One region of the Variovorax sp. SPNA7 genome, then DNA from elsewhere that is predicted to be linked to it. Evidence: predicted binding sites of a transcription regulator. Region 1 holds the regulator's gene; the other holds the start of a gene.

The links. The regulator NrdR, encoded in region 1, represses ribonucleotide reductase genes. The targets are predictions, from matches to a motif close to CACNANATNTNGTG.
Region 2: a site for NrdR is predicted at 2,451-2,464, ahead of RZE77_RS04425 (ribonucleoside-diphosphate reductase subunit alpha). Genes of this name have one in related genera too.

Annotation. Positions count from the first base shown of each region.
Region 1 is NZ_CP138513.1:3,467,441-3,481,816, forward strand. Features, by position in the region: gene RZE77_RS16295 (DUF748 domain-containing protein) at 1-2,703, opposite strand, end outside; gene RZE77_RS16300 (lytic transglycosylase domain-containing protein) at 3,281-4,144, shown strand; ZMP/ZTP riboswitch at 4,162-4,288, shown strand; gene glyA (serine hydroxymethyltransferase) at 4,330-5,574, shown strand; gene nrdR (transcriptional regulator NrdR) at 5,594-6,037, shown strand; gene RZE77_RS16315 (type IV pilin protein) at 6,051-6,515, opposite strand; gene RZE77_RS16320 (pilus assembly protein) at 6,522-9,923, opposite strand; gene RZE77_RS16325 (pilus assembly PilX family protein) at 9,926-10,690, opposite strand; gene RZE77_RS16330 (PilW family protein) at 10,687-11,490, opposite strand; gene pilV (type IV pilus modification protein PilV) at 11,487-12,014, opposite strand; gene RZE77_RS16340 (GspH/FimT family pseudopilin) at 12,030-12,461, opposite strand; gene ribD (bifunctional diaminohydroxyphosphoribosylaminopyrimidine deaminase/5-amino-6-(5-phosphoribosylamino)uracil reductase RibD) at 12,736-13,863, shown strand; gene RZE77_RS16350 (riboflavin synthase) at 13,919-14,376, shown strand, end outside.
Region 2 is NZ_CP138513.1:979,751-994,126, reverse strand. Features, by position in the region: gene RZE77_RS04440 (two-component system sensor histidine kinase NtrB) at 1-29, shown strand, start outside; gene RZE77_RS04435 (sigma-54-dependent transcriptional regulator) at 55-1,602, shown strand; gene ampD (1,6-anhydro-N-acetylmuramyl-L-alanine amidase AmpD) at 1,589-2,197, shown strand; gene RZE77_RS04425 (ribonucleoside-diphosphate reductase subunit alpha) at 2,548-5,463, shown strand; gene RZE77_RS04420 (ribonucleotide-diphosphate reductase subunit beta) at 5,642-6,814, shown strand; gene RZE77_RS04415 (histone H1-like DNA-binding protein) at 7,015-7,539, shown strand; gene RZE77_RS04410 (carbohydrate kinase family protein) at 7,622-8,524, opposite strand; gene RZE77_RS04405 (zinc-ribbon and DUF3426 domain-containing protein) at 8,582-9,931, opposite strand; gene prmA (50S ribosomal protein L11 methyltransferase) at 10,005-10,889, opposite strand; gene accC (acetyl-CoA carboxylase biotin carboxylase subunit) at 10,906-12,255, opposite strand; gene accB (acetyl-CoA carboxylase biotin carboxyl carrier protein) at 12,258-12,719, opposite strand; gene RZE77_RS04385 (TlpA family protein disulfide reductase) at 12,819-13,364, opposite strand; gene RZE77_RS04380 (hypothetical protein) at 13,365-13,964, opposite strand; gene mpl (UDP-N-acetylmuramate:L-alanyl-gamma-D-glutamyl-meso-diaminopimelate ligase) at 14,067-14,376, shown strand, end outside.

The DNA.
Region 1 (14,376 bases):
GGCCGAATAGTTGGGCTTCACGAACAGGTCGGTGAAATCGACCCGGCCGTTGACCAGGCTCATCGGGCCGAAGTTGATGACCGGCTTGGGCCCGGAATCGGCCTCGGCCTGCGCGGTTGCAACGGGCGCCGCGTCCGGCTTGGCCGGCTCGGAGCCGCCGCCGACCATGGCCTCGGCCGATACCGGCGCACCGCCGCCGCCCGACGGCTGCTGCGGCCCGCCGCGCGTCGTGGTGGTGGTTCCGCCGAGGCTGCGGCGGGACTTGACGTCCGCGCTGGCCGCGGCGGCGGCATTGGCGTCCGCCTCGCCCTTCTTGGTGAGGTTCACCAGGTTGAGCCGGCCGGTGGGGTCGACGATCACGCGGGCGAAGAAATCGGTCAGCGTGGTTTCCCGCACGTCCACCGCCGGTGCGGCATTGGGCGCCATGCTCACCTGCAGGCCGCGCAGGCTCAGCGTCTTCCAGCTCAGCAGCTGGTTGGTGTTGCGGTCGAAGCCCGGCGACTGGGTCAGCGAGATGCTGTTGGCGCGGAAGTCGTCGAGCGCCGTGTCCCCGGCCAGCTTGATCGTCATGCCGGCCGGCGCGCTGGCATAGCGCACGGTCCCCTTGTAGCTGGCGAAGGCGCGGCGGATGTCGACGTTGAGCGCGTCGGCGTAGTAGGCCTTGAAGGCATGGGCCGGGAACGAGGCCACTTCGAGCCGGCCCTCGGCCGAGAGCGGCTTGAGCACCACGTTGCCCTTGTAGTCGAAGCGGCCCGGCTCCGAGCGGCGGGAGCCGATGCGCCCCGAAACCTGCAAGGGCGAGACCGTGGCGGTTTCGGGCGCGACCTTCTGCGCCTTCAGGCTGAACGCCGTGATCTCGACGGCCACCGGCGTGGCGCCGGCCTTGTCGGCATAGGAGAGCGTGCCGTTGTCGACCGCCAGGGTACCGATGGTCAATGCCCAGGGCTTGGTGTTGGCGCCGGGCGGTGCCGCCTCGGGGCCCGAACCGGCGGGCTTGGGCGCGGCCGCCTTGGCCTGGGCCGTGGCGCCGTTCCCGGCCGGCGTCTTGAGCCAGCGCTCGAACATCCAGCGCTTTTCGCTGTCGCGCTCGACCTGCACCTTCGGGTTGGTGGCGGTGAACGAGGCCACGTCGAGCGTGTGCTTGGTCATGTCGACCTCGGCATCGATCAGCTCGAAGCGGCCGACGCTTGCCAGCGCGGTCTTTGCCTGGGTGAGCGCCAGGCCGTCGATGGCCAGGCGCCGCGCCTTGAAGCGGAGGTCGGGCTGGGTCCAGGCGATGTCGATCTGGCCGCTGAGCTTGCCGTCGAGCGTGGGCTCCAGGCTGTGCGCCAGGTAGGGGGCGGCCAACGACAGCGGCAGCGCGTCGACCTCGGTCTGCACCTCGGCCGCCTTGTCGGTGGCGTTGCCCTGGAACTTGAGGGTGGCACCGGCCAGGGCGGTGCTGCCGCTGAACCGGGCCGGCTTCTCCATGGGCCAGGTGAGCTCGGTCAGGTCGAGGCCGAGCGCGGTCGTCTCGATGGCCGCAGCGGGCTGAACCGTTTCATCGCGCCACCCGATGCGCCCGCCGCTCAAGGCCACCTTGTCGACCCGGACCTTCAGCTTCGGCTTTTCGGGGGCCTTGCCGTTCGGCGCGCTTGCAGCGGCGGCGGGGGCTTTCGCCACCTTCTCTGCCGCTCCGGTGGCCGGATCGGTGGCCAGCAGGTTGAGCTGGCCCTTGGCATCGCGCGCGACCGCAAGCTGCGGATTGGCCAGCGCCACCTCGCTCAGGTGAAACACCGCTTCCAGCGGCCGCACGTCGGCCAGCGCCAGCTTGAGCGAATCGAAACCCAGGAGGTCCCGCCCCCGGGCATCGCCGAGCTTGGCCTTGTGCGCCTCGACGGTGCCGGTGATCTTGAGGCCCGCGGTGGCGGCCTGCTCGAAGTCGATCTTCAGATCGGCATCGAGGCTGCCCGCCTGCAGCTGCACCGGCAGGCCGCCCGGGATGTAGCCCAGGTACGGCGCCAAGTCGAGCCCCTTGAACTGCACATGGGCGTCGGTCTTGCGGCTTTCCGCGAACGGCGTGGTGAGGGCCGCCGAATCGAACTTGCTGCCGTTGAGTTCGAAAGCCAGCTTGGGCTCGGTGTTGATGTCGCGCTTGGAGGCCAGGTTGCTCAGGAACGGCACGTTGAGCACGAAGCCGCGCAGCTCGTGCCTGCGCTTGACGGTCTGGTCGTCGAAATCGACCGCGCCGTCTTTGATCGAGATGTTGTAGATGGCAAAGCGCGCCGGCTCGGCCTTGGGGTCGGGCGGCGGGCCAGCCGCGAGCTTGGCCAGGATGTCGTCGATGTCGTACTTGCCGTCGGCCAGGTGCGTGAGCAGGATGGCCGGCGCCTCGACCGTCACCGCGTCGATCACCGGCGCCAGGCGCAGGATCGACTGCAGTTCGGCATCGGCATAGATGCGCTTGACCGCCACCTGGGGCCGGCTGCCGTCGGCCGTGGCAATGCGCAGGTCGTTCAGCGCGAGCTCGAGGGTCCAGGGCTTGAAATCGATCTTGCCGACAGTGACCTGCCGGCCCAGCTTCTCGCTCGCGATCTTCTGGAGCTGGCTCTTGGCAATCGGCGGCACCGCCAGCCAGGCGATGACCCAGAGAGCCAGCAAAACCAGCAACGCGACGATCCCACGTCGCACCCATTTATTTTGTTTGAGCGAAGCTACATCCATCGCGGGAGTGTGCCGCAAACAAGCATGGAGCCAGAAACAAGAAAGCCCGGCAATTCGACGAAATGTCTCATTACCGGGCTTGATGGCGGGCACAAAACCCATGCCATCGTTTCGCGCGACCGGAAGTCAATGGTTCCTGCCGTGCTGGCAGCAAGAGATTGCCGCCATGGATCCTCCATCGTTCCAACCCTTGACTTGCACCTCGGGCCGTAGGATTTCGGAAAACCGCCTGAGAACTCAGGCGTGTTCAGATTAGGCGCCCCACCCTTGCATTGCAATGCCGTCTTCCAAGGGTTTTCCCTGAGATTTTGTTTAAATATGTAATCACATAAGGGAATAGGTTCTTATACTTGACCGGGTATTTAGCCGCGCTAGAATCCCGCCTGCCCCTGGCTGCCCCAGACCCAGCAGGGGCCACCTGAATCCGCTGCCGAGTTCCCCCGGCTTGATCAGGCCACCGCGCTCCTACCCCTACACCTCCATGCGCGGAGCCTGATTCGTACCAATCCAAGCGCCGCTGCCTTCATCCATCGCCCCTGCGGCGCTGCGAACAGGTGCCGCACAGAAAGGAAGAGCGATGAACAAGGCGTTTGATGCCACGGCCCGCGGGCTGAGGACCTTTGTGTCCGATGTGGCAGACGGCTTTTTTGAAATCACCCACAACGGGTTTGCACTGGTTGGCCTGGCCATCGTGTTCGCGGCCCTCGCGCTCGTGGCGCGGCCCGACCTGCGCAAGACCGGCGAGGAACAGCTCATGGGCTGGCTGCAGTCGCGCAAGCCCGCGCCCGAAGCCACCGACCTGGAGCCGACCGCCATCGTGCGCACCACGGCCGCGAGCCCCGGTGACCTGCCCAAGCAGCAGGCCGCCGTGGCCTATTGGCTCAGCAAGAAGTACCGCGTGGCGGCCGAGCCGTTGAGCGTGCTGGTTGCAGAGGCGTACCACCTGGGCAAGCGCACCAAGCTCGATCCGACGCTGATCCTGGCCATCATGGCCGTCGAATCGAGCTTCAATCCCTTCGCCCAGAGCCACGTGGGCGCCCAGGGCCTGATGCAGGTCATGACGCGCGTGCACGGCGACAAGTACGAAAGCGCGGGCGGCACGCTCACCGCCTTCGACCCCGTGACCAACATGCGCGTGGGCGTGAAGGTGCTGCAGGAATGCATCGCCCGCGCCGGCTCGCTCGAAGGCGGCCTGCGCTACTACGTGGGCGCGGCCAACCTCGAGGACGACGGCGGCTATGCCGGCAAGGTCCTGGCCGAGCACGAACGCCTGGTGCAGGTGGCCAACGGCCGCAATCTGCCGACAATGCCGACGCCCGCGGCGCCGGTCGTGCGGGCGCAGGCCCAGCCGATTCCGGTTGCCGTGCCGCCCAAGCCGCAACAGGCGGCCGAGCCGGCAGCGGACCCGCAGAAAGTGGCCCTGCTGTCGGAAGTTTCCTGAGCCCCTGCGCTACACTTCACCCCGTACGCGACTGGCGATAGGCGCAGCACCCCGCACGGTGCCCTGCGCTGACGTGGAATACCACTGGGAAGCGTGCCGCCTGGCATCCATACAGGCGTTCAGCCGTTCGCCTGGGCAGCCCTTGTTTGGTTGAAGAACAAGGACCTCGTCTTCAAAGGACTGCCATGTACCACCGCAACATCCTGGTCGAACAGACCGATCCCGAAATCTGGGCTGCCATCCAGGCCGAAAACGCGCGCCAGGAACACCACATCGAACTGATCGCGAGCGAAAACTACGCCTCGCCGGCCGTCATGGCCGCGCAGGGCTCGCAGCTCACCAACAAATACGCCGAAGGCTACCCGGGCAAGCGCTACTACGGCGGCTGCGAGCACGTCGACGTGGCCGAACAGCTGGCCATCGACCGCGTCAAGCAGATCTTCGGCGCCGACGCCGCCAACGTGCAGCCGCATTGCGGCGCCTCGGCCAACGAAGCCGTAATGCTGGCCTTTTTGAAGCCCGGCGACACCATCATGGGCATGAGCCTGGCCGAAGGCGGCCACCTGACCCACGGCATGCCCCTCAACATGAGCGGCAAGTGGTTCAACGTGGTGAGCTACGGCCTCGACGCCAACGAAGCCATCGACTACGACGCGATGGAACGCAAGGCGCACGAGCACATGCCCAAGCTGATCATCGCGGGCGCCTCGGCCTATTCGCTGCGCATCGACTTCGAGCGCTTCGCCAAGGTGGCCAAGGACGTGGGCGCGATCTTCATGGTCGACATCGCCCACTACGCCGGCCTCGTGGCCGCGGGCGTGTACCCCAACCCGGTGCCGCACGCCGACGTGGTCACCTCCACCACCCACAAGAGCCTGCGCGGCCCGCGCGGCGGCATCATCCTGATGAAGTCGCAGCACGAAAAAGCCATCAACAGCGCGATCTTCCCGGGCCTGCAAGGCGGCCCGCTGATGCACGTGATCGCCGCCAAGGCCGTCGCGTTCAAGGAAGCCATGACGCCCGAGTTCAAGGCCTACCAGCAGCAGGTGGTCAAGAACGCCCAGATCGTGGCCGACACCCTCACCGAGCGCGGGCTGCGCATCGTGAGCGGACGCACCGAAAGCCACGTGATGCTGGTCGACCTGCGCGCCAAGGGCATCACCGGCAAGGAAGCCGAAGCCGTGCTGGGCAGCGCCCACATGACGATCAACAAGAACGCGATCCCCAACGACCCCGAAAAGCCGATGGTCACCAGCGGCGTGCGCATCGGCACCCCCGCCATGACCACGCGCGGCTTCAAGGACGAAGAGGCGCGCATCACCGCGAACCTGATCGCCGACGTGCTCGAGAACCCGCGCGACGCCGCCAACATCGATGCGGTCCGCGCCAAGGTGCACGCGCTGACGAGCCGGTTCCCGGTCTACCGCTGATCCGGCAAGAAGTGGCCGCATGAAATGTCCTTTTTGCGGTCATCTCGAAACGCAGGTCGTCGAGACCCGCGTTTCGGAAGACGCCGACTTCGTGCGCAGGCGCCGCCAGTGCAGCGCCTGCGACAAGCGCTTCACCACCTATGAGCGGCCGGACGTCAACTTTCCGGTCGTCGTCAAGAAGGACGGCAGCCGCGCCGATTTCGATTCGGGCAAGGTCCGCGCCTCGATGATGCTCGCGTTGCGCAAGCGCCCGGTCAGCATCGAGCAGATCGACAACGCCCTGCTGCGCATCGAGCAGAAGCTCCTGGCCAGCGGCCTGCGCGAAATCGATTCGACCAAGGTGGGCGAACTCGTGATGCGCGAGCTGAAAAAGCTCGACAAGGTAGCCTACGTGCGCTTTGCCTCGGTGTACCGCAGCTTCGAGGATGTGGACGAGTTCCGGCAGCTGCTACGCGACATCTGAAGAACCCCAGGTCTCAGCGATTCCAGCAGGCCTGCACCCGCGCATTCGAAGCGCTGGTCTGGCCGGCCGCCAGCTTGACGCCCTGCTGGTTCACCGTGAGCGTTCCGCACTCGTCGGCGGCCGATGCACCCTGCGGCACGGCCCGCAGCGTGTAGGTGGTCGCGTCCCGGGCGGCATAGCTGATGGTGTAGTTCGCCGTGCCGGACGATGGCGACTGGTTCAGCCCGGCCGGCAGCGCAACGGTCGACGGCGGATACCGGCCGTTGGCCGTCAGGTAGCGCTCGGTCCATTGGGCCGCCTGCAGCAGCTGCTGCTTGGCATCGGCCCGCTTGGCCCGCAGCACGTAGCGCATGTAGCTCGGGTAGGCAATCGCGGCGAGGATGGCGATCACCGCCGTCACGATCATGAGTTCGACCAGCGTGAAGCCGCGCGGGCGAATCCGCTCCTTGCGGGCCTGCATTTCAGGATATTTGTTCATGCGGCGTCAATTCCACGAGATCAGGTTGCGCCAGCCGAAGCGGCGAACGGCTTGCGGCAGCTCGGTCTCGTTGCAGCCGCCGGCCGCATTGCAGATCACGTGCTTGCCTTTTTCCGCGGCGTCCTGCGGCCGAAAGACGATGTCGTCCCGGCCTGAATGGTTGCGGAAGCCGAGGTAGCTGCCCAGCGCGCTGGTGGAGCCGTTGTAGGCGATGCCGTCGGGGACCACGCCGCTGAAGAAGTCGACCACCATCGACCAGCCGTCGTCGCTGGTGCCCGGCGCGCAGTCGAGCGAATTGCTCGCCGAGCCGGGAATGGTGGACGAGAACAGCCCCGCGCTGCCGCTCAAGGCATCGCCCGGATAGACGATGCGTTCGCCGGCGGTTCCCAGCTGGAGGAACCAGCCGCGCTTGCCGCCCGAGCCGCTGTAGCTCACGCCGTGGTTCGACGCGGTGCGGAATTCCACGTCGCCTTCCTTCACCGTGCTGGTCCCGATGGTCTGCGCCACCAGGTCGGCCAGCACCGCGGTGCCCGTGCTGCCGTTGGCGCGGTCCCAGACGCCGTACAGGTACTGCTGGGCGGTGCTGCTTTCGTCGCCCGCGGCAAACAGCCGGCCGGTGCCAAACATCACCATGTAGCCGCCGCGCGGATGGTCGACGACCAGCGGCGCGGCCGTGATCGGCTGCGTAGCGCCGGCGGCGAACAGCGGCGCGTCGTCCAGGCTCGATGCGCCCAGGGTCGCCTTCCAGTCGCTGCTCTTTGCGCTGCTCAGGTCGAACTTCCAGAGATTGCCGAGCAGGTCGCCGGCATAGACGTAGTCGACCTTGCCATCGCCGTTGCCGTCCACCACCTGCGGCGCCGACAGCCCGTTGCCGGTGCCGGCGGCCTGCGTGGCCGGCGCCGGGATCTTCAGCACGGATTTGTCGCCGTCGAGGTACTGGATCCACAGCATCGCCTTCTCGCTCGTGCTGTTGTAGCCGTTGCCCAGGATCACGGCCCTGCGGCCGTTGTTGAGCGGCGCCACCTGCAGCGCGCGCCTGGAAAAGGAATCGAGCACGGGTTGCTGGAACTGGTGGCCGAGGTCGTCGTCGGCGAGCGCGGTGGTGTCGATCACGGCCACGTCGGCGGCGCTGGTCTCGCCGATGTTCTCGGGCTTGGTGACGTCGAGCACGAAGTAGCCCTTGCCGCCCGCTCCCAGCGTGCCCACGAGGAAGGATTTCCACAGCGCTGCCTTCTTGGCGTCGGTGGCCTTGGCGTCATCGGCCGACCCCATGTAGATGTCGGCCACGAACGGGCTGCCGTCGACGTAGTACCTGTGGGAGTAGGTGCTTTCGCTGAGCTTCTTGAGCTGGGGCGCCGCCGCCGTGCCGTAGACGCCTTCGGGCACATAGGCGAACGCCTCCTGGCCGGTGCCGGCGTTGAAGGCATGCAGCATGCCGTCGTTGGCGCCGACGTAGACCATCGGCGTGCGGTCGATGGTCGAGGCGAACGTGGCATAGCCTTCGTGGGTGAAACCGCTGCTGGGCCGCCCCACGTACTGGACGCTGGAGCCCACGATGTCGCCGAGCACATGGCCGCGCTTGCGCAGGCCGAGGCCGGCGCCCTCGTTGCTGCGGTCGCCGCGCAGGAAGTCGAGCACGCCCTGGCCGAGCGCGGTGCTTGCCGCGTCGGTGCCGGTGCTGCCCTTGAGCGCCGCCTTCTGCGCCTCGCTCAGGTTGGCCCACCGGAACGGCACGCCCGCCCCGCTGGCTGCGGCATTGGTGGGCGTTGCCGCGGCGGTGCCAGAGAAGCTCAGCACCTTGCGATCGCTGTCGTGCGCGCCGGCCACGGCCATGCGCGCATCGAGCAGCTCGCGCGCCGACCACGCGGGCGCGGTAGCCAGCTTGCCGTTGCTGCCGAACGGAGTGGCCGTCAGCTTGCCCGACCAGTCGGCCGTGTCGTAGCCGCCCTGATAGGCCGAGGTGGCGGTCGAAACCCTGGAGCCGCTGGCGGAGATCGAGGTCAGCGGGGTGCTGGTGTTGAACAGGATCTGCGAGAGGATGGATCGGAAGGCATCGCCGAGCGCCTGCGCGTTCGCGGCCGGCGTGAAGGTGCCGCGGCTGTTGAGCGCGGCGTGCCAGAGGTCCATGCGAACGGCGGAGGCGTTGGACGTCTTTTCATGCCAGTAGCCGGCGGAGCCGCTGCCGGATCTCCACCCCAGGAAGCCGTTGTAGCCGTCCGCCGTGGGCGTGTTCGCCAAGGTGTTGGCCAGCGGGTCGATCCAGGTGGCCGAGCCATCGACCAGTGCGGTGTAGTCGCCACTGTAGGTGGGCTGCGGCGCGTCGCCCGAGATGGCCGGCGCGCCCGTCCATGACGAGGCAGCGCCAAAGCCGATGGTGTAGGTGCTCAGGTGCTGCCAGGTGGCGGGATCGTTCTTGGGATTCCAGTACTCGGGGACCGTCGCTGCTCCTACAGTCACATTACCGGGCTCTGCAACTGTCTTCTTGAGGTTGTTCGATACACCGGGTTGCAGGTCGCTGGCCCAATAGTGAAATGCCATGTCAGCCAGCGTAGGCCGGTATTCCGCCGTCGGCCTCCAGGAACCGCTCGCGTCCTTCGCCCAGCTGAGGCCGCTGCTGATTGCACCTGCCTCGTCTTTGAAGGGCGCGCGTGGCACGTAGGTCACGGCATCGGGCAAGGCGCGGCTTGCTCCATCTGCGTTCCCGATGGCTGGGATATTGAGCTCCGCCGGCTCCGGGTTGAAGCCGAAGAAGTTGTAGTCGCCGTCGGTCATGAAAATGTGGAAGGACTTGCGGCAGCTCGACTGGGTCGCGCCCTCCACGCCCGGGTCGTCCGAGTAGGGATTGAACTGGCCTGTCGTCTTCATGTATTCGCCGGCGCGGGTCATCATGGCGTGCAGTGGTGTTCCACCGCCCGCGGCCAGAGCATCGACCCAGCTCATGAAGTTGGCGCGATGCGTGTCATCGAGCGAACGCATCAGGTTCGCATTGGCTCGACCGTTGACGAGACAACTGCCGGCCTGATAGATGCCAGGGGCGCTGTCGCCGAAGAAGCCGACGCAGCTGCCAATCTTGTTGTTGTTCATCGCCTGCCAGGAGAGGCGGATCTGGTCGTTGGGGATATTGGCCGCCGAGAAGTTGTCCCTGAGCGCGGTCTTGAGCGCTTCCAGCCGCGTGGGTGTTCCGGCTGACGGGTCCTTTCCTTCCGAGGCCCGCGACGACCACGCCATGCTGCCCGAGTTGTCGACCGACACGATCACATTCGGCGCCGGCTCCTTGACCGCGGTATTGCGCGGCGCCTGGGCCAGCGGGTATTGCGCGGCGTGCCCGGCGGTCTGCGCGAGTACCAGGCCGCACAGCACGGCGTTCCTCGAAAACCTGTGGATGTTCATCTCGATTTTTCTTGCCATGCTCAATTCACTTTCCTGACCGCGGCCGGGTCGAAGGACATCTGCAACAGGACCCGCGTGCCGCCACCCGTGCTCGCGGTGCGTGCGCCGGTGGAAAGCGCGGTGATCCGGTACAGCGGCTCGTCGCTGCGCGCGCGGTCGATCACCTCGATCCAGTACCTGGCGCTGGCCAGGGCCGGGTTGCCGGCCGTCGGTGCGCCCGTGAATGCACCATAGGCGGCGTACTGGTCCACGTACGCGGCGCGGGACCAGAACCGGTAGGCCTCGCTGCCGGAAGCAGCACTCACCGAGTCGGTCCCCGCGAAGTAGCAGATGCCCCGATCGCAGCTGTTGGCGCCCTCGCCCACGTAGGCGGTCACCCAGCCGGTATCCCGATCGGGAAACACGCGGCCATCCGCGGCCTTGCGGCAAGGCGAGCTCACGAGCGAGGAGCACGACACGTAGGTCTGGGTCGCGGCGTTGAAAGCCTGCTGCCGGATGTCGCGCTCGGCATCCAGCAGCGCGGCTTCAGCAGCCTCGAAGGCACGCTGGTAGTCGCGCTGGTTGCCTGCCATCGATTCGAGCAGCTGGGCCGTCCGCGCACCGCCCACCGCGAGCAGCGCCGAGAGCAGCAGCATGATGAGCACGATGAACAGCGAGAACCCGCGCTGCTGCGCCAGGTATTCGCCAGAAACACCGCGGAACCGGCTTCGCCGGGCCGCTGGCGTTGCCCCCTGCAAGGGGGGTGGCGAAGCGACACGAAGTGCGCGAAGACTGGGGGTGGTCATAGGTTCCGCAGTGCGAACACTGCCGTGTAGACGCGGCGCAATCTGCCGTCGCTGCTGGTCCGGGACGAACCATCGCAGTCGACGTAGCTACCGCCCGGGTTGCTCCTGGAAGCGCCTGCAAGCTGCAGGCACACGCGCACCGTGCGAACCTGATCGAAGCTCGCTACGTTCGTGGCCGTCACGTAGCGCACCACGCGTTCGGTTCCGGCATCGCCGATGCCGTACATGACGTCGAAGCGCTCGACGCCGTCGATGATCGGCTGCGGCGTGGTATGACCGCTGCCCTTGCACCGCAAGGCGCCGTTGACCACGTAGAACTCGCTGGTGATCAGGCGCACGTTCGCGGGGTCCGCTGGATTGCCGGGGGTGTACGCTGCACCCGCCGAGTCCTTGGCCACCTGGCCGAGGCAGTCGTGGAAGAAATCCGGATTCGGCGCAAAGCCGACCTTCAGCGTGTCGTTCACCGAACCGGCGGCCGCCTCCTGCCCCTTGATTGCAAAGAAGGCCGGCTCGCTCGTGAGCTTGGTGCCCGCATTGACGTCGAAGTAATACAGCGGCCCGGTGGCATCGATCGGGAAGTAGCCGGCCTGCCGGATCTGCTGGCCCAGCAGCCTGAATGCCAGCGCCGACGACTGGTGCAGCACATTGACGTCGTCGCCGGTCGCAGCGGTGCTGCGCGTGCCGAGCATGCTGGCCATGGCGGCCAGCACCACCAGCATGCCGATGATCAGCGCGACAAGGATCTCGACCAGCGTGAAGCCGGCCTGCCGCAGGTGGTGAGAGAAGGCTTTGTTGTTCATGGTTGAGGCACCGCGACGACGGCTTCCTGGCAGGCCTTGCCGCTCGGGCAGCTCCAGGCCGTTGCGATCGGGTTGACTGCGGAGGGCTCGTCCCAGGCGATGTGCACGAACAGCAAGCCGCCGACGTCCTTGTTGCTCTGCACGTTCGCCACGCCGCCCGGCAACGCACTCGCCACCCTGTGCTTCCAGGCCCACAGATCGTGGGTGGCCAGTTGAGCGGCGGTGCAACTGGCCTTGGCTCCTGCGCACGAGGGGGTGGGTTCGGTGGCCGCCGTCCAGTCGGCCACATAGGGGCTGGTCGACGCGGCGCCGGTCACGGGATTCGCACGGATGCGATCGGCCATGTCGCCGGCCAACTGCGCGGCGATGTTCTGGTTGCTCGCGCCCACGCTGTCGGAGAGCACGCGCAGCTGGAAGCCGGCCAGCGCGAGCAAGCCGAACGAGAGCACGAGAATGGCGACCAGGGCCTCGATCATCGAGAAGCCCGCTTGGCCGCGCGGCGCGCGAATCGAATGGCTCGGCATGTTCCGCTCCCTCCGTCAGCACCGCCGGACGCGCCAGCCGAGCGACAGGCACACGACGACGTCGTTGGATGAGCTGGCGCTTCCCACCGGATGGAAGCTGATGCGGGCGACGCTCGAAAAATGGCCCATGGGATCGAAAGCCATGGGCCCGACTGCGGTTTTCTCGATCGCAACACGCGTGTCGGGGTCTTGCCGCTGGAGGATTTCGAGCCCGTCGCCGCTGCCGACCACTGTTTCCCAGCCGCAGCTCCAGTCTGTACCGCTGCACTCCGCGCGCTGCCGGATCGTCACGGCCTGCCCGCGCCGGGCCGCTTCTGCGCGCGCGTGGCTCACGCTCGCCATCAGGGCCGAAACCATGCCCTCGACGCGGTACTTCTCGATCAGGCTGTTGAAGCCGGGCAGCGCCAGTGCCAGCAGGATGGCCATCAGTACGATGACGACCATCATTTCGACCAGCGTGAAGCCGCGTGGGGCTCCGCTTCGGCGGGAATGCGCCCTCGCGGACGCGCAGAATCCGTTTTTCATGTTGTACCGTCCGCCGCCTCGCCCAAGTGGCTGGAGCGGCGGACGTTTTCTCCCTGGCTGCAATTTTTCAAAAATTCTATTTGGCCAATTCGTATTAACCACCCATTGAACGACGAACGGTCGAAATAAACGGATCAATGGATCACTGGCTTCAATTGTTTTGAATTGATTTCCAAATAGATTGATTTAATAAAAAATGACAACTGCAAATGGAATTGTGAATTTCATGACCCAAGCCCTGGACCTCGCGCGCCAGGCCGGCCCGGAGACCGACCCCAATCCGCGCGTCGGCTGCGTGCTGGTGGCCGCGAACGGCACGGTGATCGGCCAAGGGCACACCCAGCAGGTCGGCGGCCCGCATGCCGAGGTCATGGCGTTGCGCGATGCCGCGGCGCGCGGCCATGCGGTTGCCGGTGCCACCGCCTTTGTCACGCTCGAGCCCTGCGCGCACCATGGCCGCACCGGCCCCTGCTGCGATGCGCTGGCGGCGGCGGGCATCGGCCGGGTGGTGGCATCGTTGGCCGATCCCAACCCGCTGGTGGCGGGCCAGGGCTTCGAACGGCTGCGCGCGGCGGGCGTGGCGGTCGAGGTGGGGCCGGGCGCGGAGGAAGCGCGCGAGCTCAACATCGGCTTTTTCAGCCGCATGGTCCGCAAGATGCCGTGGGTGCGGCTCAAGGCCGCCGCCTCGCTGGACGGCAAGACCGGCCTGCGCAACGGCGTGAGCCAATGGATCACCTCGGAACCGGCGCGCGCCGACGGCCACGCCTGGCGGGCGCGGGCCAGCGCGGTGCTGACCGGCGTGGGCACGGTGCTGGAGGACGATCCCCGACTCGACGTGCGGCTGGTGGAAACCACGCGCCAGCCGCATGTGGTGGTGGTCGACAGCCAATTGCAGACACCGCCCGGCGCGCGGATCTTCATGGCCGGCCGCCCCGTCTGGATCTACGCCGCGGCGCAGGACGAGGCCAAGGCCGCCGCCTTGGAAGCGCGCGGCGCCACCATCGCCTACCTGCCCAATGCACAGGGCAAGGTCGACCTGGCCGCGATGCTGCGGGATCTGGCTCGGCGCGAGGTCAACGAGCTCCACGTCGAGTCCGGCCACAAGCTCAACGGCTCGCTGCTGCGCGAGGGCCTGGTCGACGAACTGCTGGTGTACCTGGCGCCCAAGCTCATCGGCGACGGGCTCGACATGGCTTCCGGCATCCACGCCGGCGGGCCGCTGGCCGACCTGGCCGGCGCGCTGCCGCTGGAGTTCAGGACCATCGAGCAGGTCGGGCCGGATGTCCGGATCGTGGCCCGGGTCGCCGGAAGGGACGCTTTCTAGCGGGCGAATGCAGGCGCCCGCCGGGCGGACCCCCGATGTCTGCGAAAATGCGCGGATGTTCACCGGAATCATCACCGGCGTGGGGCGCATCGCCGCCATCCACGACCTCGGCCCCTCCTCCTCCTACGGCAAAAGACTCGGCATTGCGGTGCCCGACGGCTATCTGGCCGACGTCGGGCTCGGCGACAGCATTGCGCTCAACGGCGCGTGCATGACCGTGACCACGCTCGACCCCGCCCGGCAGCAGTTCACCATCGACATCTCGGCCGAATCGCTCGACAAGACCGCGGGGCTGACCGAAGAAGGCGCCCGCATCAACCTCGAGAAGGCGCTGCGCGCCAGCGACCGGCTCGGCGGCCACATCGTCTCCGGCCATGTGGACGGCATCGGCACGGTCAGCCACTTCGCGCCGGTCGGCGAAAGCTGGGAGCTGCGCGTGGTGGCGCCGCCCGCGCTGGCGCGCTTCCTGGCCTACAAGGGCTCCATCACGATCAACGGCGTGAGCCTCACGGT
Region 2 (14,376 bases), 2.5 Mb from region 1:
CGCCGAGCGAAAACCGGCTGACACAATAGCGCCGTGAGCACTCCCCATCCTTCCATGCAGCGCCCGGCCAACATCCTGGTCATCGATGACGAGCCCGACCTGCGCACGCTGTACGAACTGACCCTGCTGCGCGAAGGCTATCGCGTCGAGGCCGCCGGCAGCGTTTCGGAAGCCTGGCAGCACCTGGAGGCCGGGCAGTTCGATGCGGTGATCACCGACATGCGGCTGCCCGATGGGCAGGGCATGGAAATCATCCACCGCATCCAGAAGAACCAGCGCAGCGAGCGCTGCGTGGTGATGACGGCCTACGGCTCCGCCGAGAATGCGGTCGAGGCGCTGAAGGCCGGCGCCTTCGACTATCTGACCAAGCCGGTCGACCTGAAGCAGTTCCGCGCCGTGGTCGCGTCCGCGGTGCAGGCGCAGCAGGCAGCGCCGGCCAAGGCTTGGCAGGCGGCGCCCGCAGGCCAGCCGCGCGCCGACACACCCGCCGTTCCGGACAGCGGCGTTGCTGCGCTCGACCGGCTGGTGGGCGACTCGGAGCCGATGCGCCTGGTCAAGTCGCGCATCGCCAAGGTGGCGCGCGGCATGGCGCCGGTGCTGGTGCGCGGCGAATCGGGCACCGGCAAGGAACTGGTGGCGCGCGCCGTGCATGCCTGCAGCCAGCGCAGCGAGGGCCCGTTCGTCGCGGTCAACTGCGGCGCCATTCCCGAGAACCTGCTCGAGGCCGAGTTCTTCGGCGCCCGCAAGGGCTCCTACACCGGCTCGTCGCAAGACCGCGACGGCTACTTCCAGGCCGCGCGCGGCGGCACGCTCTTTCTCGATGAAATCGGCGACCTGCCGCTGGCGATGCAGTCCAAGCTGTTGCGCGCGATCCAGGAGCGCAGCGTGCGCTCCATCGGCTCGACGCAGGAAGACGCGGTCGACGTGCGCATCGTGAGCGCCACGCACAAGGACCTTCATGCCGAAGTCCAGGCCGGCCGCTTCCGGCAGGACCTGTTCTACCGGCTCAACGTGATCGAGATCGCGGTGCCCGCGCTGCGCGACCGGCGCGAGGACCTGCCCGCACTTTGCGCCGCGCTGCTCGCGCGCATTGCGCAGGACGGCGGGCTGCCGGTGCCGCATCTTTCCGCCGAACTGCTGCGCCGCCTTGCCCAGCACCGGCTCGACGGCAACGTGCGGGAGCTCGAGAACCTGCTGCACCGCGCAGTGGCGCTCAACGACGGCGACGAACTGCACCTGGACCTGATGGCGCCGAGGCCGGGCGCCGCCGAGGCGCCGGCCGAGACGGCCATTGCCGAACCCGCGCCTTCTTCTGCTTCGGCGCCCGGTAGCGAAGCGCCTGCGGCGCCCGCTGCGCTCGCCGTGGCCGTTGCGGAACCCAAGTCCCCGCCGCCCGCCCTTCCCTCCGACCTGCAGGCCTACCTCGATCAGCAGGAGCGCGAGATCCTCGTGCGCGCGCTGCACGAAAGCGGCTTCAATCGAACGGCCGCCGCCGCGCGGCTCGGCATGAGCCTGCGCCAGATCCGCTACCGCATCGCGCGGCTGGGCATCACCACGCCCGGCGGCGACGAAGGTGCCAGCACCAGCCATGCCGACGACTGAGGCACATCCGCTGAACGACGACGGGCTCTGGCACGCCGGCTGGTACCGCTTTGCCAAGGCGCTGCACTCGCCGAATTTCGGACCCCGGCCCGCCGGCGCGCAGACCGACCTGATCGTGCTGCACTCCATCAGCCTGCCGCCTGGCGAATACGGCGGCGAGGCCGTGCAGCAGCTCTTCACCAACCAGCTCGACTGGGATGCGCACCCCTACTTCCAGTCGATTCGCGGCCTTGCGGTTTCCTCGCATTTCTATGTGCGGCGCAACGGCGAACTCTGGCAGTTCGTGAGCTGCGACGAGCGCGCCTGGCATGCCGGCGTGTCGTCGTGGCGCGGCCGCGATAACTGCAACGACGACTCCATCGGCATCGAGCTCGAAGGCCTCGAAGGCCAGCCGTTCGAAGAGGCGCAGTACGAGACGCTGGCCAGCCTCTGCCCCGCCGTCGCGCAGCACTATGCCATCGCGCACATCGCCGGCCACGAGCACATCGCACCGGGCCGAAAACAGGACCCGGGCGCCGGCTTCGATTGGCAATTGCTGCGCGGGCACCTCGGCTGGAGTCCACACATGTTTCCTCCGCAGGTGGTGCAGCGCTAATTTTTTCAATCGCGCGGCGACTCGCGATGCGCCGGTGCCGCGGCGCAGCAATGAGAAAATTGCAGCGGCTGCATGCAGCAACCATGCGGCCTGCAAGCCCAAATCGGCCTGCAAGCCACGCCCCATGCGGGTTGCGACAACATAGGCCAGTATTCATGCGGCATCGACGGCCGTGACCTAGGCCGAAAGAAATATCGGCAAGGGTTGTATCCACTGGAAAACGCTACATCTAGTGGGTTGTACACCCCTCAGACCCTAGATATAGTGTCCTCCGTCCGGTCAACAACGCCGGCGCGACGCCCAACCAAGGCGTTGCCATCCAACAAGAATTGCCAACCGAGAGGAAGCGAATGCAAACAGCCCTGAACACCCCATCGACCTCGCGTGCCGTTCCCTCCACGCCCACGCAGCAGCAGCGCGACACCGCTGGCTCGCCTGCCGGACAGAACCTCGCGCACTACCAGATCATCCGCCGCAACGGCGCCGTGGTTCCCTTCGAACCCAACAAGATCGCCATCGCGATGATGAAAGCCTTCCTGGCCGTGCACGGCACCCAGGGCGCGGCTTCGGCCAGCGTGCGCGAAACCGTCGACGCGCTCACGCAGGGCGTGATCCGCGCCATGGTGCGTTCGCGTCCGGGCGGCGGCACCTTCCACATCGAAGACGTGCAGGACCAGGTCGAACTCGGCCTGATGCGCGGCGGCCACCACGAGATCGCGCGCGCCTACGTGCTCTACCGCGAGCGCCGCACGCAGGAGCGTTCCAAGCAGGTCGAGCAGGAAGCGCCCGCCACGCCCACGCTGCACGTGCTGGACAACGGCGAACGCGTCGCGCTCGACCTGAACCAGCTCAAGGGCCTGATCGAGTCGGCCTGCGAAAACCTGGGCGACAGCATCACCGCCGCGCCGATCGTCGCCGAGACCATGCGCAACCTGTACGACGGCGTGCCGCTCGACGAGGTCTACAAGGCCTCGATCCTGGCGGCCCGCACGCTGATCGAGAAAGACCCCGACTACACCTTCGCGACCGCCCGCCTGCTGCTGCATACGATCTTCAAGGAGATCATCGGCCGCGAAGTGATGCCCGCCGAGCGCGCCACCGCCTACGCCGACTACTTTCCGCAGTTCATCAAGAAGGGCGTCGAGAACGACCTGCTCGACGAGAAGCTGCTGCAGTACGACCTGCCGCGCCTGGGCGCCGCGCTCAAGGCCGAACGCGACAACCAGTTCGACTACCTCGGCCTGCAAACGCTGTACGACCGCTACTTCCTGCACGTGCGCAAGTCGCGCATCGAACTGCCGCAGGCCTTCTTCATGCGCGTGGCCATGGGCCTGTCGCTCGGCGAGATCGATCGCGAAGCCCGCGCCATCGAGTTCTACGAGGTGCTGTCGTCCTTCGACTTCATGTCGAGCACGCCCACCCTGTTCAACGCCGGCACGCTGCGCTCGCAGCTGTCCAGCTGCTACCTGACCACCGTGCCCGACGACCTCGACGGCATCTACGAGTCGATCAAGGAAAACGCCCTGCTCTCGAAGTTCGCGGGCGGCCTGGGCAACGACTGGACCCGCGTGCGCGCGCTCGGCAGCCACATCAAGGGCACCAACGGCGAATCGCAGGGCGTCGTGCCCTTCCTCAAGGTGGTCAACGACACGGCCGTGGCGGTGAACCAGGGCGGCAAGCGCAAGGGCGCCGTCTGCACCTACCTCGAAACCTGGCACCTCGACATCGAGGAGTTCCTGGAACTGCGCAAGAACACCGGCGACGACCGCCGCCGCACGCACGACATGAACACCGCCAACTGGATTCCCGACCTCTTCATGCGCCGCGTGATGGAAAAGGGCACCTGGACGCTGTTCTCGCCGTCGAACGTGCCCGACCTGCACGACCTGTTCGGCGCCGACTTCGAGAAGGCGTATGTCGCCTACGAAGAAAAGGCCGCGCGCGGCGAGATCAAGCCCGCGCGCACCATCCAGGCCTCGGACCTGTGGCGCAAGATGCTCACGATGCTGTTCGAGACCGGCCATCCGTGGATCACGTTCAAGGACGCCTGCAACGTGCGCTCGCCGCAGCAGCACGCCGGCGTGGTGCACTCGTCGAACCTGTGCACCGAGATCACGCTGAACACCAGCGACACCGAAACCGCCGTCTGCAACCTGGGTTCGGTGAACCTGCTGCAGCACCTGAAGGACGGCAAGGTCGACCAGGAAAAGCTCAAGCGCACCATCGCGACCGCGATGCGCATGCTCGACAACGTGATCGACATCAACTACTACGCCGTGAAGAAGGCGCGCGACTCGAACCTGCGCCACCGCCCGGTCGGCCTGGGCCTGATGGGCTTCCAGGACGCGCTGTACGAACTGCGCATTCCCTACGCTTCGCAGGAAGCCGTGCAATTCGCCGACGAGTCGATGGAAGCCATCTGCTACCACGCCTACTGGGCCTCGACCGAGCTGGCCCGCGAACGCGGCAAGTACTCTAGCTACAAGGGCTCGCTGTGGGACAAGGGCATCCTGCCGATCGACACGCTCGACCTGCTCGAAAAGGCCCGCGGCGGCTACGTCGAGGTCGACCGCTCGTCCACCCTCGACTGGGAGGCCCTGCGCCAGAAGATCAAGGCCGACGGCATGCGCAATTCCAACTGCGTGGCCATCGCCCCGACCGCGACCATCTCGAACATCATCGGCGTCGACGCTTCCATCGAGCCCTGCTTCGGCAACCTCTCGGTCAAGTCGAACCTGTCGGGCGAATTCACCGTCATCAACCACTACTTGGTGCGCGACCTGAAGCGCCTGGGCCTGTGGGACGACGTCATGGTGATGGACCTGAAGCACTTCGACGGTTCGCTGCGCCCGATCGACCGCGTGCCGCAGGACGTGAAGGCGCTCTACGCCACCGCGTTCGAAGTCGAAACCACCTGGCTGGTCGAAGCCGCCTCGCGCCGCCAGAAGTGGATCGACCAGGCGCAGTCGCTCAACATCTACATGGCCGGCGCATCGGGCAAGAAGCTCGACGACACCTACAAGCTCGCATGGCTGCGCGGCCTGAAGACCACCTACTACCTGCGCACGCAGAGCGCGACGCACGCCGAGAAATCCACCGTGCAGTCGGGCCGCCTCAACGCGGTGTCGTCGGGCAGCGATGCAGCTTCGGGCATGAGCGCACTCGAAGCCGCGGCAGCCGCAGCGAAGGCGCAGATGAGTGCGATGCCTGCCACCGACATCGCGTTCTGCGGCGTCGACGATCCGACTTGCGAAGCGTGCCAATGACGCGCGAGTGATGCGAGAGAGGTGCATGCACGACGCGCGAACTCTCAGTCGATCACGGCATCGACTGACATCGCGCGATGCATGAGAGCAACATAACAACCACATAAATGGAGCGCGACGTGAACGAGCACTTTGCAACTCACATCGTTGCTCCGATAATTGAGCATTGGATTTTTCTATGTTGACCTGGGACGAAGAAGTCAAGCCCTCCTTATCAAAGGATATGCAACAAGGATTGCAGCAACACCACGCATCGACCAGCGGCCTGTCCGCAGGCCGACCGGTGGATGCTCCGACTTCGTCGATTGCACAACCCACGGCGCCCGCCGCGGCGCAGCGCGTCAAGGCTTCCGACAAGCGCATCATCAACGGCCAGACCGACGTCAACCAGCTGGTGCCGTTCAAGTACAAGTGGGCCTGGGAAAAATACCTCGCCACCTGCGCCAACCACTGGATGCCGCAGGAAGTGAACATGACGCGCGACATCGCGCTCTGGAAAGACCCGAACGGCCTGACCGAAGACGAGCGCCGCATCGTCAAGCGCAACCTCGGCTTCTTCGTGACCGCCGACTCGCTGGCCGCCAACAACATCGTGCTGGGCACCTACCGCCACATCACGGCGCCCGAATGCCGCCAGTTCCTGCTGCGCCAGGCGTTCGAGGAAGCGATCCACACGCACGCCTACCAGTACATCGTCGAGTCGCTCGGCCTGGACGAGAGCGAGATCTTCAACGCCTACAACGAAGTGCCGTCGATCCGCGAGAAGGACCAGTTCCTGATCCCGTTCATCGACGCCATCAGCGACCCGCTCTTCAAGACCGGCACGCACGAAACCGACCAGACGCTGCTCAAGTCGCTGATCGTGTTCGCCTGCCTGATGGAAGGCCTCTTCTTCTACGTCGGCTTCACGCAGATCCTCGCGCTGGGCCGCCAGAACAAGATGACCGGCGCCGCCGAACAGTACCAGTACATCCTGCGCGACGAGTCGATGCACTGCAATTTCGGCATCGACCTGATCAACCAGCTCAAGCTCGAGAACCCCGGCCTCTGGACCCCCGAGTTCAAGGCCGAGATCAAGGCCCTCTTCATGAAGGCCGTCGAGCTCGAGTACAAATACGCCGAAGACACCATGCCGCGCGGCGTGCTCGGCATGAACGCCTCCATGTTCAAGGGCTACCTGCGCTACATCGCCAACCGGCGTGCGCAGCAGATCGGCCTCGAAACGCTCTTCCCGAACGAGGAAAACCCGTTCCCCTGGATGAGCGAAATGATTGACCTGAAGAAAGAGCGCAATTTCTTCGAAACCCGCGTGATCGAATACCAGTCGGGTGGTGCGCTCTCCTGGGATTGAATCGAATCTTTCGACAAGAATTAATGAATTCAAGAATTGCCCTTGCCACCGATCGCGCCGAAGAGCGCGGCATGGACGAGGGCTCAGGCGTTCATGGTGCTGGAGCTCAGATTCCAACGCCATGGATCGCTTCACGCTACCAACGTGCGTGGAGTGCTTCAATAGGTTGATTTTTTCAACTTGATCAAGGAGAAATAGAAATGGCAACTGCAAAGAAAGCGCCGGCTAAGAAAGCCGCTGCAAAGAAGGCTCCGGCAAAGAAGGTCGCGGCCGCTAAGAAGGCTCCCGCCAAGAAGGTAGCTGCGAAGAAGGCTCCGGCCAAGAAGGTCGCAGCGAAGAAGGTAGCCGCCAAGAAGGCGCCTGCGAAGAAGGTAGCCGCCAAGAAGGCAGCTCCGGCAAAGAAGGCCGCTGCCAAGAAGGCTCCGGCGAAGAAGGCCGCAGCGAAGAAGGCTCCTGCCAAGAAGGCGGCGGCGAAGAAGGCTCCGGCAAAGAAGGCTGCTGCCAAGAAGGCCCCTGCGAAGAAGGCTGCCGCCAAGAAGGCTCCTGCCAAAAAGGCTGCGGCCAAGAAAGCCGCGAAAAAGCCCGCTGCCAAGCCTGCCGCTGCTGCCAAGAAGCCTGCTGCGAAGAAGGCTGCCAAGGCTCCTGCCGTAGCGCCTGCTCCTGCTGCGCAAACGACGCTGAACCCCCAGGCAGCCTGGCCGTTTCCGACGGCCAGCAAGCCCTGAGTCTGCTCAGCGGCCTTGACGGCAAAAAACCCGGCACCTCACGGTGCCGGGTTTTTTTTATGGGCGCCTGCCAGCGGGCGGCTCAGAGGCCCAGCGCCTTCAGGTCGATCTGGTAGTTCTGCGGCCCGCGCTGCGCGATCTTGAGCGCGCCGATGCGGTTGCCGAGCGCCGCGCACTGCGCGAGCGGCCATTCCTTTTCGAGGCCGAACAGCAGCGCGCCGCGCCAGGCATCACCGCAACCGGTGGGCTCGACCACCGCCGTCGGCGTCACGCCCGGCACATGCTCGCGTTCGCCGTCGATCCAGACCTCGCAGCCTTCGGCCGCCAGCGTGACGACCAGGCCGCGCACGCGCTTCGAAATCTCGGCCAGGCTCCAGCCGGTGCGCTGCGACAGCATCTTGCCTTCGTAGTCGTTGACGACGACCCAGCTCGCCAGGTCGACGAAGTGCCTGAGCGCCTCGCCGTCGAACATCGGCAGACCCTGGCCCGGATCGAACACGAACGGAATGCCGGCCGCGGCGAGCTGCTCTGCGTGCTGCAGCATTGCCTCGCGGCCGTCGGGCGCGATGATGCCGACGCGGATGTCTTCGCGCGCGGCGATCTTCGTGAGGTGCGCCTGCTGCATCGCGCCGGGGTGGAACGCGGTGATCTGGTTGTTGTCGACGTCGTTCATGATCATCGCCTGCGCGGTGAAGGTGTCGTCGATCTGGCGCACGAACTCGGTGCTGATGCCCAGCATGCGCATGCGCTCCAGGTAGTCGGCACCGTCGCTGCCGAGCGCGGCCATCGGCAGCGCGGTGCCGCCCAGCGCATTGAGGCTGTAGGCGATGTTGCCGGCACAGCCGCCGAAGTCACGCCGCAGGCCCGGCACCAGGAACGACACATTGAGGATGTGCAGTTGGTCCGGAAGGATCTGGTCGGCGAACCGGCCCTCGAAGGTCATGATGGTATCGAACGCGAGGGAACCGCAAATCACTGCTGCCATGGGTGAGCCGTTGGGTAGGAATGGGTGGATGAATGAAAAGGCGGGCGCGAGCCAGGCCTAAGGATAGAACGCTTCGACGCGGTAGCCTGCAATGGGCGGCAGCGTGGCCGCTTCCGTTGCCGACAGGCTCAGCGGCAATGACGCGGTCTGGTCGGAGCGTGCCGCAAGCACCGCCGGTGCGCCATAGTCCGCGGCCATCAACACGCGGCGCACCACGGCGCGCTCCTGCGTGTCGAGCAGCGAAAGCTCGACGGCCGGCATGGCGAGGGGAACGGCCGCGCCATTGCGCAACGTGAAGCTGAGCCGGTAGTCGTTGTTGCCGGTTTTTTCGCGCGCGAAGGCCGCGCCCTCGATCACGATGTCGCCGATCTGCCGCAGCGCGGTGAGCTCGCAGCCGGCCACGCTGCACAGCGCTGCGAATGCGGGACGCAGGTTCGGCTGGCGCGCGACGATGCCGTCGCGTTCGTGGCGCAGGACCTGCACGAAGAGCAGCAGGACGGCGAGCACGGCCAGCAGCCAGAGCCAGCGCCGCACCCCAGGCCGCTGCCAGACACCCGCGGCGCCACGGCCCAAGTTCTCGTTGCCATCGGAAAAAGGAAGCCGCTCCGAATCTTCCACGTCGTCGCGGACCGACGGCTGAGGCGAAGGAAGCAGGCCCGGCTCGGGCTCGCTCGCCTCCCGCACCATCGAGGCCGACATCTTTGCGGCGGCGCGCTCGTCGCGCGCCTTGGCGCTCGCGATCTTGGCCGACTTGATGCGGGCCCGGCGCAGCGCCTTTTGCATCTGCACCTGGTCGCGGTCTTGTTCGGGCGCGTGCTTTTCGTCTTCCTCGCTGGCCGTTGCCGCCATCTCGCGCGCCTTGAGGCGCAGGGCCGGCAACGGCGGTGCGGGCGGGGGTGGCGGCGAAGGCGGGGCCGCCAGGTTCAGGTCGATGTTCGGAAACGGCGGCAGCGAACTCGCCGGCGGGCGCCATTCGGGCTCGTTGGCTTCGAAGTCGGTCCACAGCTCGTCGGCGACGATGCCGTGCGCCGGCAAGGCGAAGGTGGGTGCAGGCGCGGGAGCAGGTGTTGGTGCAGGCGCGGGCTCCGGTGCCGGCAGCAGCTCGGCCTCGGAAGGCGCAGCCCCCGGCGGTTCGCGGTCCTCGGGTTCGTCGTCGAAGAAATCCGCGTCTTCGATCGCATCGGAGGAGGACGGCGGCTCGGTCGATGCGGCAGGTGCCGATGCCGGTGCCGATGGAGATGCAGCACTCGCAGCCGTCGGGCCATCGGGTGCCTCGTGCAGGTCGAGCGTGGCGTCGAACACGTGGCTGCAGCGTCCGCAGCGCACCCAGCCATCCGAAATGCGAAGCTGGTCGCGCACCACCTTGAAGGTGGTGGCACAGGCGGGACAGCGCGTGACGAGGCTCATGACGGGGCGATTGTAGGGTTGGGCCCTTGCCGCACCGGTGGGATCAAACGCGAAACGGCAGGCGCGTACGTCCTCAGCAGCGCGCCGTCATCAGGATCCAGCCGTCCTCGCTGTCGCTGACTTCGAGCGCGGCATAGGGCGCATACGCTTCTTTCAGTTCGTCGGCTTGGCGCTCGAGGATGCCGGCCAACACCAGCGATCCACCGGGCGCCACGTGGCTGCGCAGCAGTGGCGCAAGCACCTTGAGCGGCGTGGCCAGGATGTTGGCCAGCACGGTGCCGTAGCTGCCCTTGGCCGCTTCGGGCAGGCCGGCGTTCAGGCGCACGCCGTTGGCTTCGGCGTTGAGGCGGGTCGACGACACCGCCGCCTCGTCGATGTCGACGGCATCGATGTCGGTGGCGCCGAACTTCGCCGCGCCAATGGCCAGGATGCCGGAGCCGCAGCCGTAGTCGAGCACGCGCTGGCCCGCGAACGAACCCTGCCTTGCGATCCAGCGCAGGCACATGCGCGTGGTGGGATGGGTGCCGGTGCCAAAGGCAAGCCCCGGGTCGAGCCGCATCACCTGCCTTGCCTGCTCGGGCGGCTCATGCCAGGTGGGCACGATCCAGAATTCGGGCGTGATCTCGACCGGCGCGAACTGCGATTGCGTGAGCCGCACCCAATCCTGCTCGGGCACCGGCGCCACGCCGAGCACCGCGCAACCTTCGAAGAAATCCTGCAGCGCAAGCACCGACGCCGCCTCTTTCGCAAGCGCTTCATCGGCAAACAGCGCAATCACGCGCGAACGCTGCCAGCCTTCCTTGGGCGGCGGCATGCCGGGCTCGCCGAACAGCGCCTGCTCGGCATCGGTCTGCGCGTCGGCGTCCTCCACCGACACGCTCAGCGCATCAAGTGCGTCAAGCGCATCGCTGACCGTTTCGACCCGGTCTTCCGGCGCCATCAGGCGAAGTTCGAACATGGCGTCGTTTCGTGGGTCAGCGCTTGTGCGCCGCCAGCCACTCTTCCAGGTAATGGATGTTGGTGCCGCCGCTCATGAACTTGGCATCGACCATCAGCTCGCGGTGCAGCGGGATGTTGGTCTGGATGCCTTCGATCACGGTTTCGTTCAGCGCCGTTCGCATGCGCGCCATGGCCTGCTCGCGCGTGTCGCCGTAGACGATGATCTTGCCGATCATCGAGTCGTAGTTCGGCGGCACGAAGTAGTTGGTGTACGCATGCGAATCGACGCGCACGCCCGGGCCGCCCGGCGGGTGCCACATGGTGATGCGGCCCGGCGACGGCGTGAACTTCCAGGCGTCCTCGGCGTTGATGCGGCACTCGATGGCGTGGCCGCGCATCTCGATCTGGCGCTGCGTGAACGGCAGCTTCTCACCGGCCGCCACCATGATCTGCGTCTTCACGATGTCGATGCCGGTGGTGAACTCGGTCACCGGATGCTCCACCTGCACGCGCGTGTTCATCTCGATGAAATAGAACTCGCCGTTTTCGTACAGGAACTCGAAGGTGCCGGCGCCGCGGTAGCCGATCTTCTTGCAGGCCGCGGCGCAGCGCTCGCCGATCTTCTCGATCAGCTTGCGCGGAATGCCGGGTGCGGGCGATTCCTCGATGACCTTCTGGTGGCGCCGCTGCATGGAGCAGTCGCGCTCGCCCAGGTAGACCGCGTTCTTGTGCTTGTCGGCCAGGATCTGGATCTCGACGTGGCGCGGGTTCTGGAGAAACTTCTCCATGTACACGGCCGGATTGCTGAATGCAGCGCCGGCTTCCGCCTTGGTCATCTGGATCGCGTTGATCAGCGCGGCCTCGGTGTGCACCACGCGCATGCCGCGGCCGCCGCCGCCGCCTGCCGCCTTGATGATGACCGGATAGCCGATGGCGCGGGCAATGCGCTTGTTGGTGGTGGCGTCATCCGAGAGCTCGCCCTCGGAGCCCGGCACGCACGGCACGCCGGCCTTGATCATGGCCTGCTTGGCCGAGACCTTGTCGCCCATGACACGGATGTTTTCGGGCGTCGGGCCGATGAACTGGAAACCGCTCTGCTCCACGCGTTCGGCGAAATTGGCGTTCTCGCTCAGGAAGCCGTAGCCGGGGTGGATGGCCTCGGCGTCGGTCACCTCGGCCGCCGAGATGATGGCCGGCATGTTGAGGTAGCTCAGCGAGGACGGCGCCGGGCCGATGCACACGGCCTCCTGCGCGAGCTTGACGTACTTTGCGTCGCGGTCCGCTTCGGAATAGACCATCACGGCCTTGATGCCGAGCTCGCTGCAGGCGCGCTGGATCCGGAGGGCGATTTCCCCCCGGTTTGCAACCAGGATCTTCTTGAACATGGTCACTCGATGATGAACAGCGGCTGGCCGTATTCGACCGCCTGACCGTTTTCGCCGAGGATCTGGGTGATCGTGCCGGACTTGTCGGCTTCGATTTCGTTGAGGATCTTCATCGCTTCGATGATGCAGACCGTGTCGCCCTCGTTGACCTTGCTGCCGATTTCGACGAAGGCCGGGGCGCCCGGGCTGGAAGAGCGGTAGAAAGTACCCACCATCGGCGACTTGATCGCGTGGCCGGCAGGCGCGGCTTCGGGCGCGGAGGTGCTGGGAAGCGCGGGTGCCGCCGGCGCGCCGGCAGCAGGAGCAGCAGCGGGTGCGGCCGCCACGGTCTGTACATATTGCACCGGAGCAGCGCCGCCGCCCTTGACGATGCGAACCTTGCCTTCGGTTTCGGTGATTTCCAGTTCGGAAATATTGGATTCCGACACCAAATCGATCAGTGTCTTGAGTTTGCGCAGATCCATGGAGCTCCAGTGCCGACTTTGCCGGTCAATAGGATGTAACTTGTCTGAAAATCGGTGATTTTCAGCGATTGGCGGCTAATGCCGAGTGTGTATCTGATTCTAACCGTGAACCAGTTCACGCCGCCAAGCGTCCAGGTCGGCCGCTTCGAGCTTGCCCATTTTACGAGCCGCCACTTCGCCCGCGCCATTCAGGACCAGCGTGAAGGGCAATCCGCCGCCCGTGTTGCCGAGATTCTTGACCAGTTCCGTCCCCTGCAGGCCGGCCAGGCCCGTGGGGTAGCCGACCGGTGTCTTCTGCAGGAACTTGCGCACTGCGCTGGGCTGATCGATGGCCAAACCCACAACTTGCCAGCCGTTGGCGCCATTTTCGCGGAAGAAGCGGTCGATCATCGGCATTTCCTCGACGCACGGCGGACACCACGTGGCCCAGAAGTTGAGCAGCAGCGGTTTGCCGCGCAAATCGGAGAACACCAGTTCGCCGCCCTCCGGCCGCTCGAAGCGCTGCTCCCAGAAGCTTGCGTCCAGCACCTCGCCCTTCGGGCCGCTGGCGCGCTCACGCCACCATGCGCCGCCTAGGCCGGCCGCAGCGGCCGCGACCGCCACGCCGCCATAAAGGAGGCCTCGCCGTGTGGGCGAAGAAGTCATTCACTTGTCCTTTTCACTTTCGATCAGCCGCCGCAGCGCCGCGAGGTCGCCGCGCGGCGTCCGCCCCTGGGCGTCGGGCCGCAGTGCCCCACGCAGGTCGTCGAGGTCGTACACCAGCAGGTGCACCCCGATTTCCTCGCCCAATGCGCGGCTCGCGGCGTGAACGCTCAGCGCTTCCACCTGCTCGCCGTGAAACCCGGTGACCATGCGCGGCTCGTAGTCCACGTGATGGTCGATCAGGGCAATCTCGGCTGACTTCGAATCATCGCAGAACAATTGAATATAAATGTCTGACAGCCGCGTGGCGGTGCCGTGCCAGACGGCGCCTCCCACATGCGGCCGGAATGCCGCCATGCGCTCCATCCATTCGAGCGCGAGCAGCCGCAGCGCACGCAGTTCCTGCGGCTGGGTGTCGGCGCAATAGAGCGCGATGTAATCGCGGACTTCGGCCTCCACCTCGTCGTTGTTCGGCAGCGCCGTGCGCGCGGACAGGCCCAGGTCGCGCAGCGCCCGGCGCTTGGCCGGACCGTACTCCAGCCCCTCCTCGACAACGAGGCGGGCGGCAGCAGCAGCAATCTCGCGCTTGGTGGACGTGTCCATCGGCACATTTTGCCCGCAGTACGGCGCCCCTCGCACAAACATCAGTACAAAGGACGAGGACTGGAGCGCGGACACCGCTTGCCGCCTCCCTAGAATCGGCCGATGCACATTCATATTCTTGGCATCTGCGGCACGTTCATGGGCGGATTGGCCGCCCTGGCGCGCGAGGCAGGCCACCGGGTCACGGGCTGCGACGCCGGCGTGTACCCGCCCATGAGCGACCAGCTCCGATCGCTCGGCATCGACCTGATCGAGGGCTTCGGCGCGGACCAGCTCGCGCTTTCGCCCGACGTCTTCGTGGTCGGCAATGTGGTTTCGCGGGCCCGGCTGCCCGACGGCACCCCAAAATTTCCGCTGATGGAAGCCATCCTCGACGCCGGCAAGCCCTACACCAGCGGACCCCAGTGGCTGG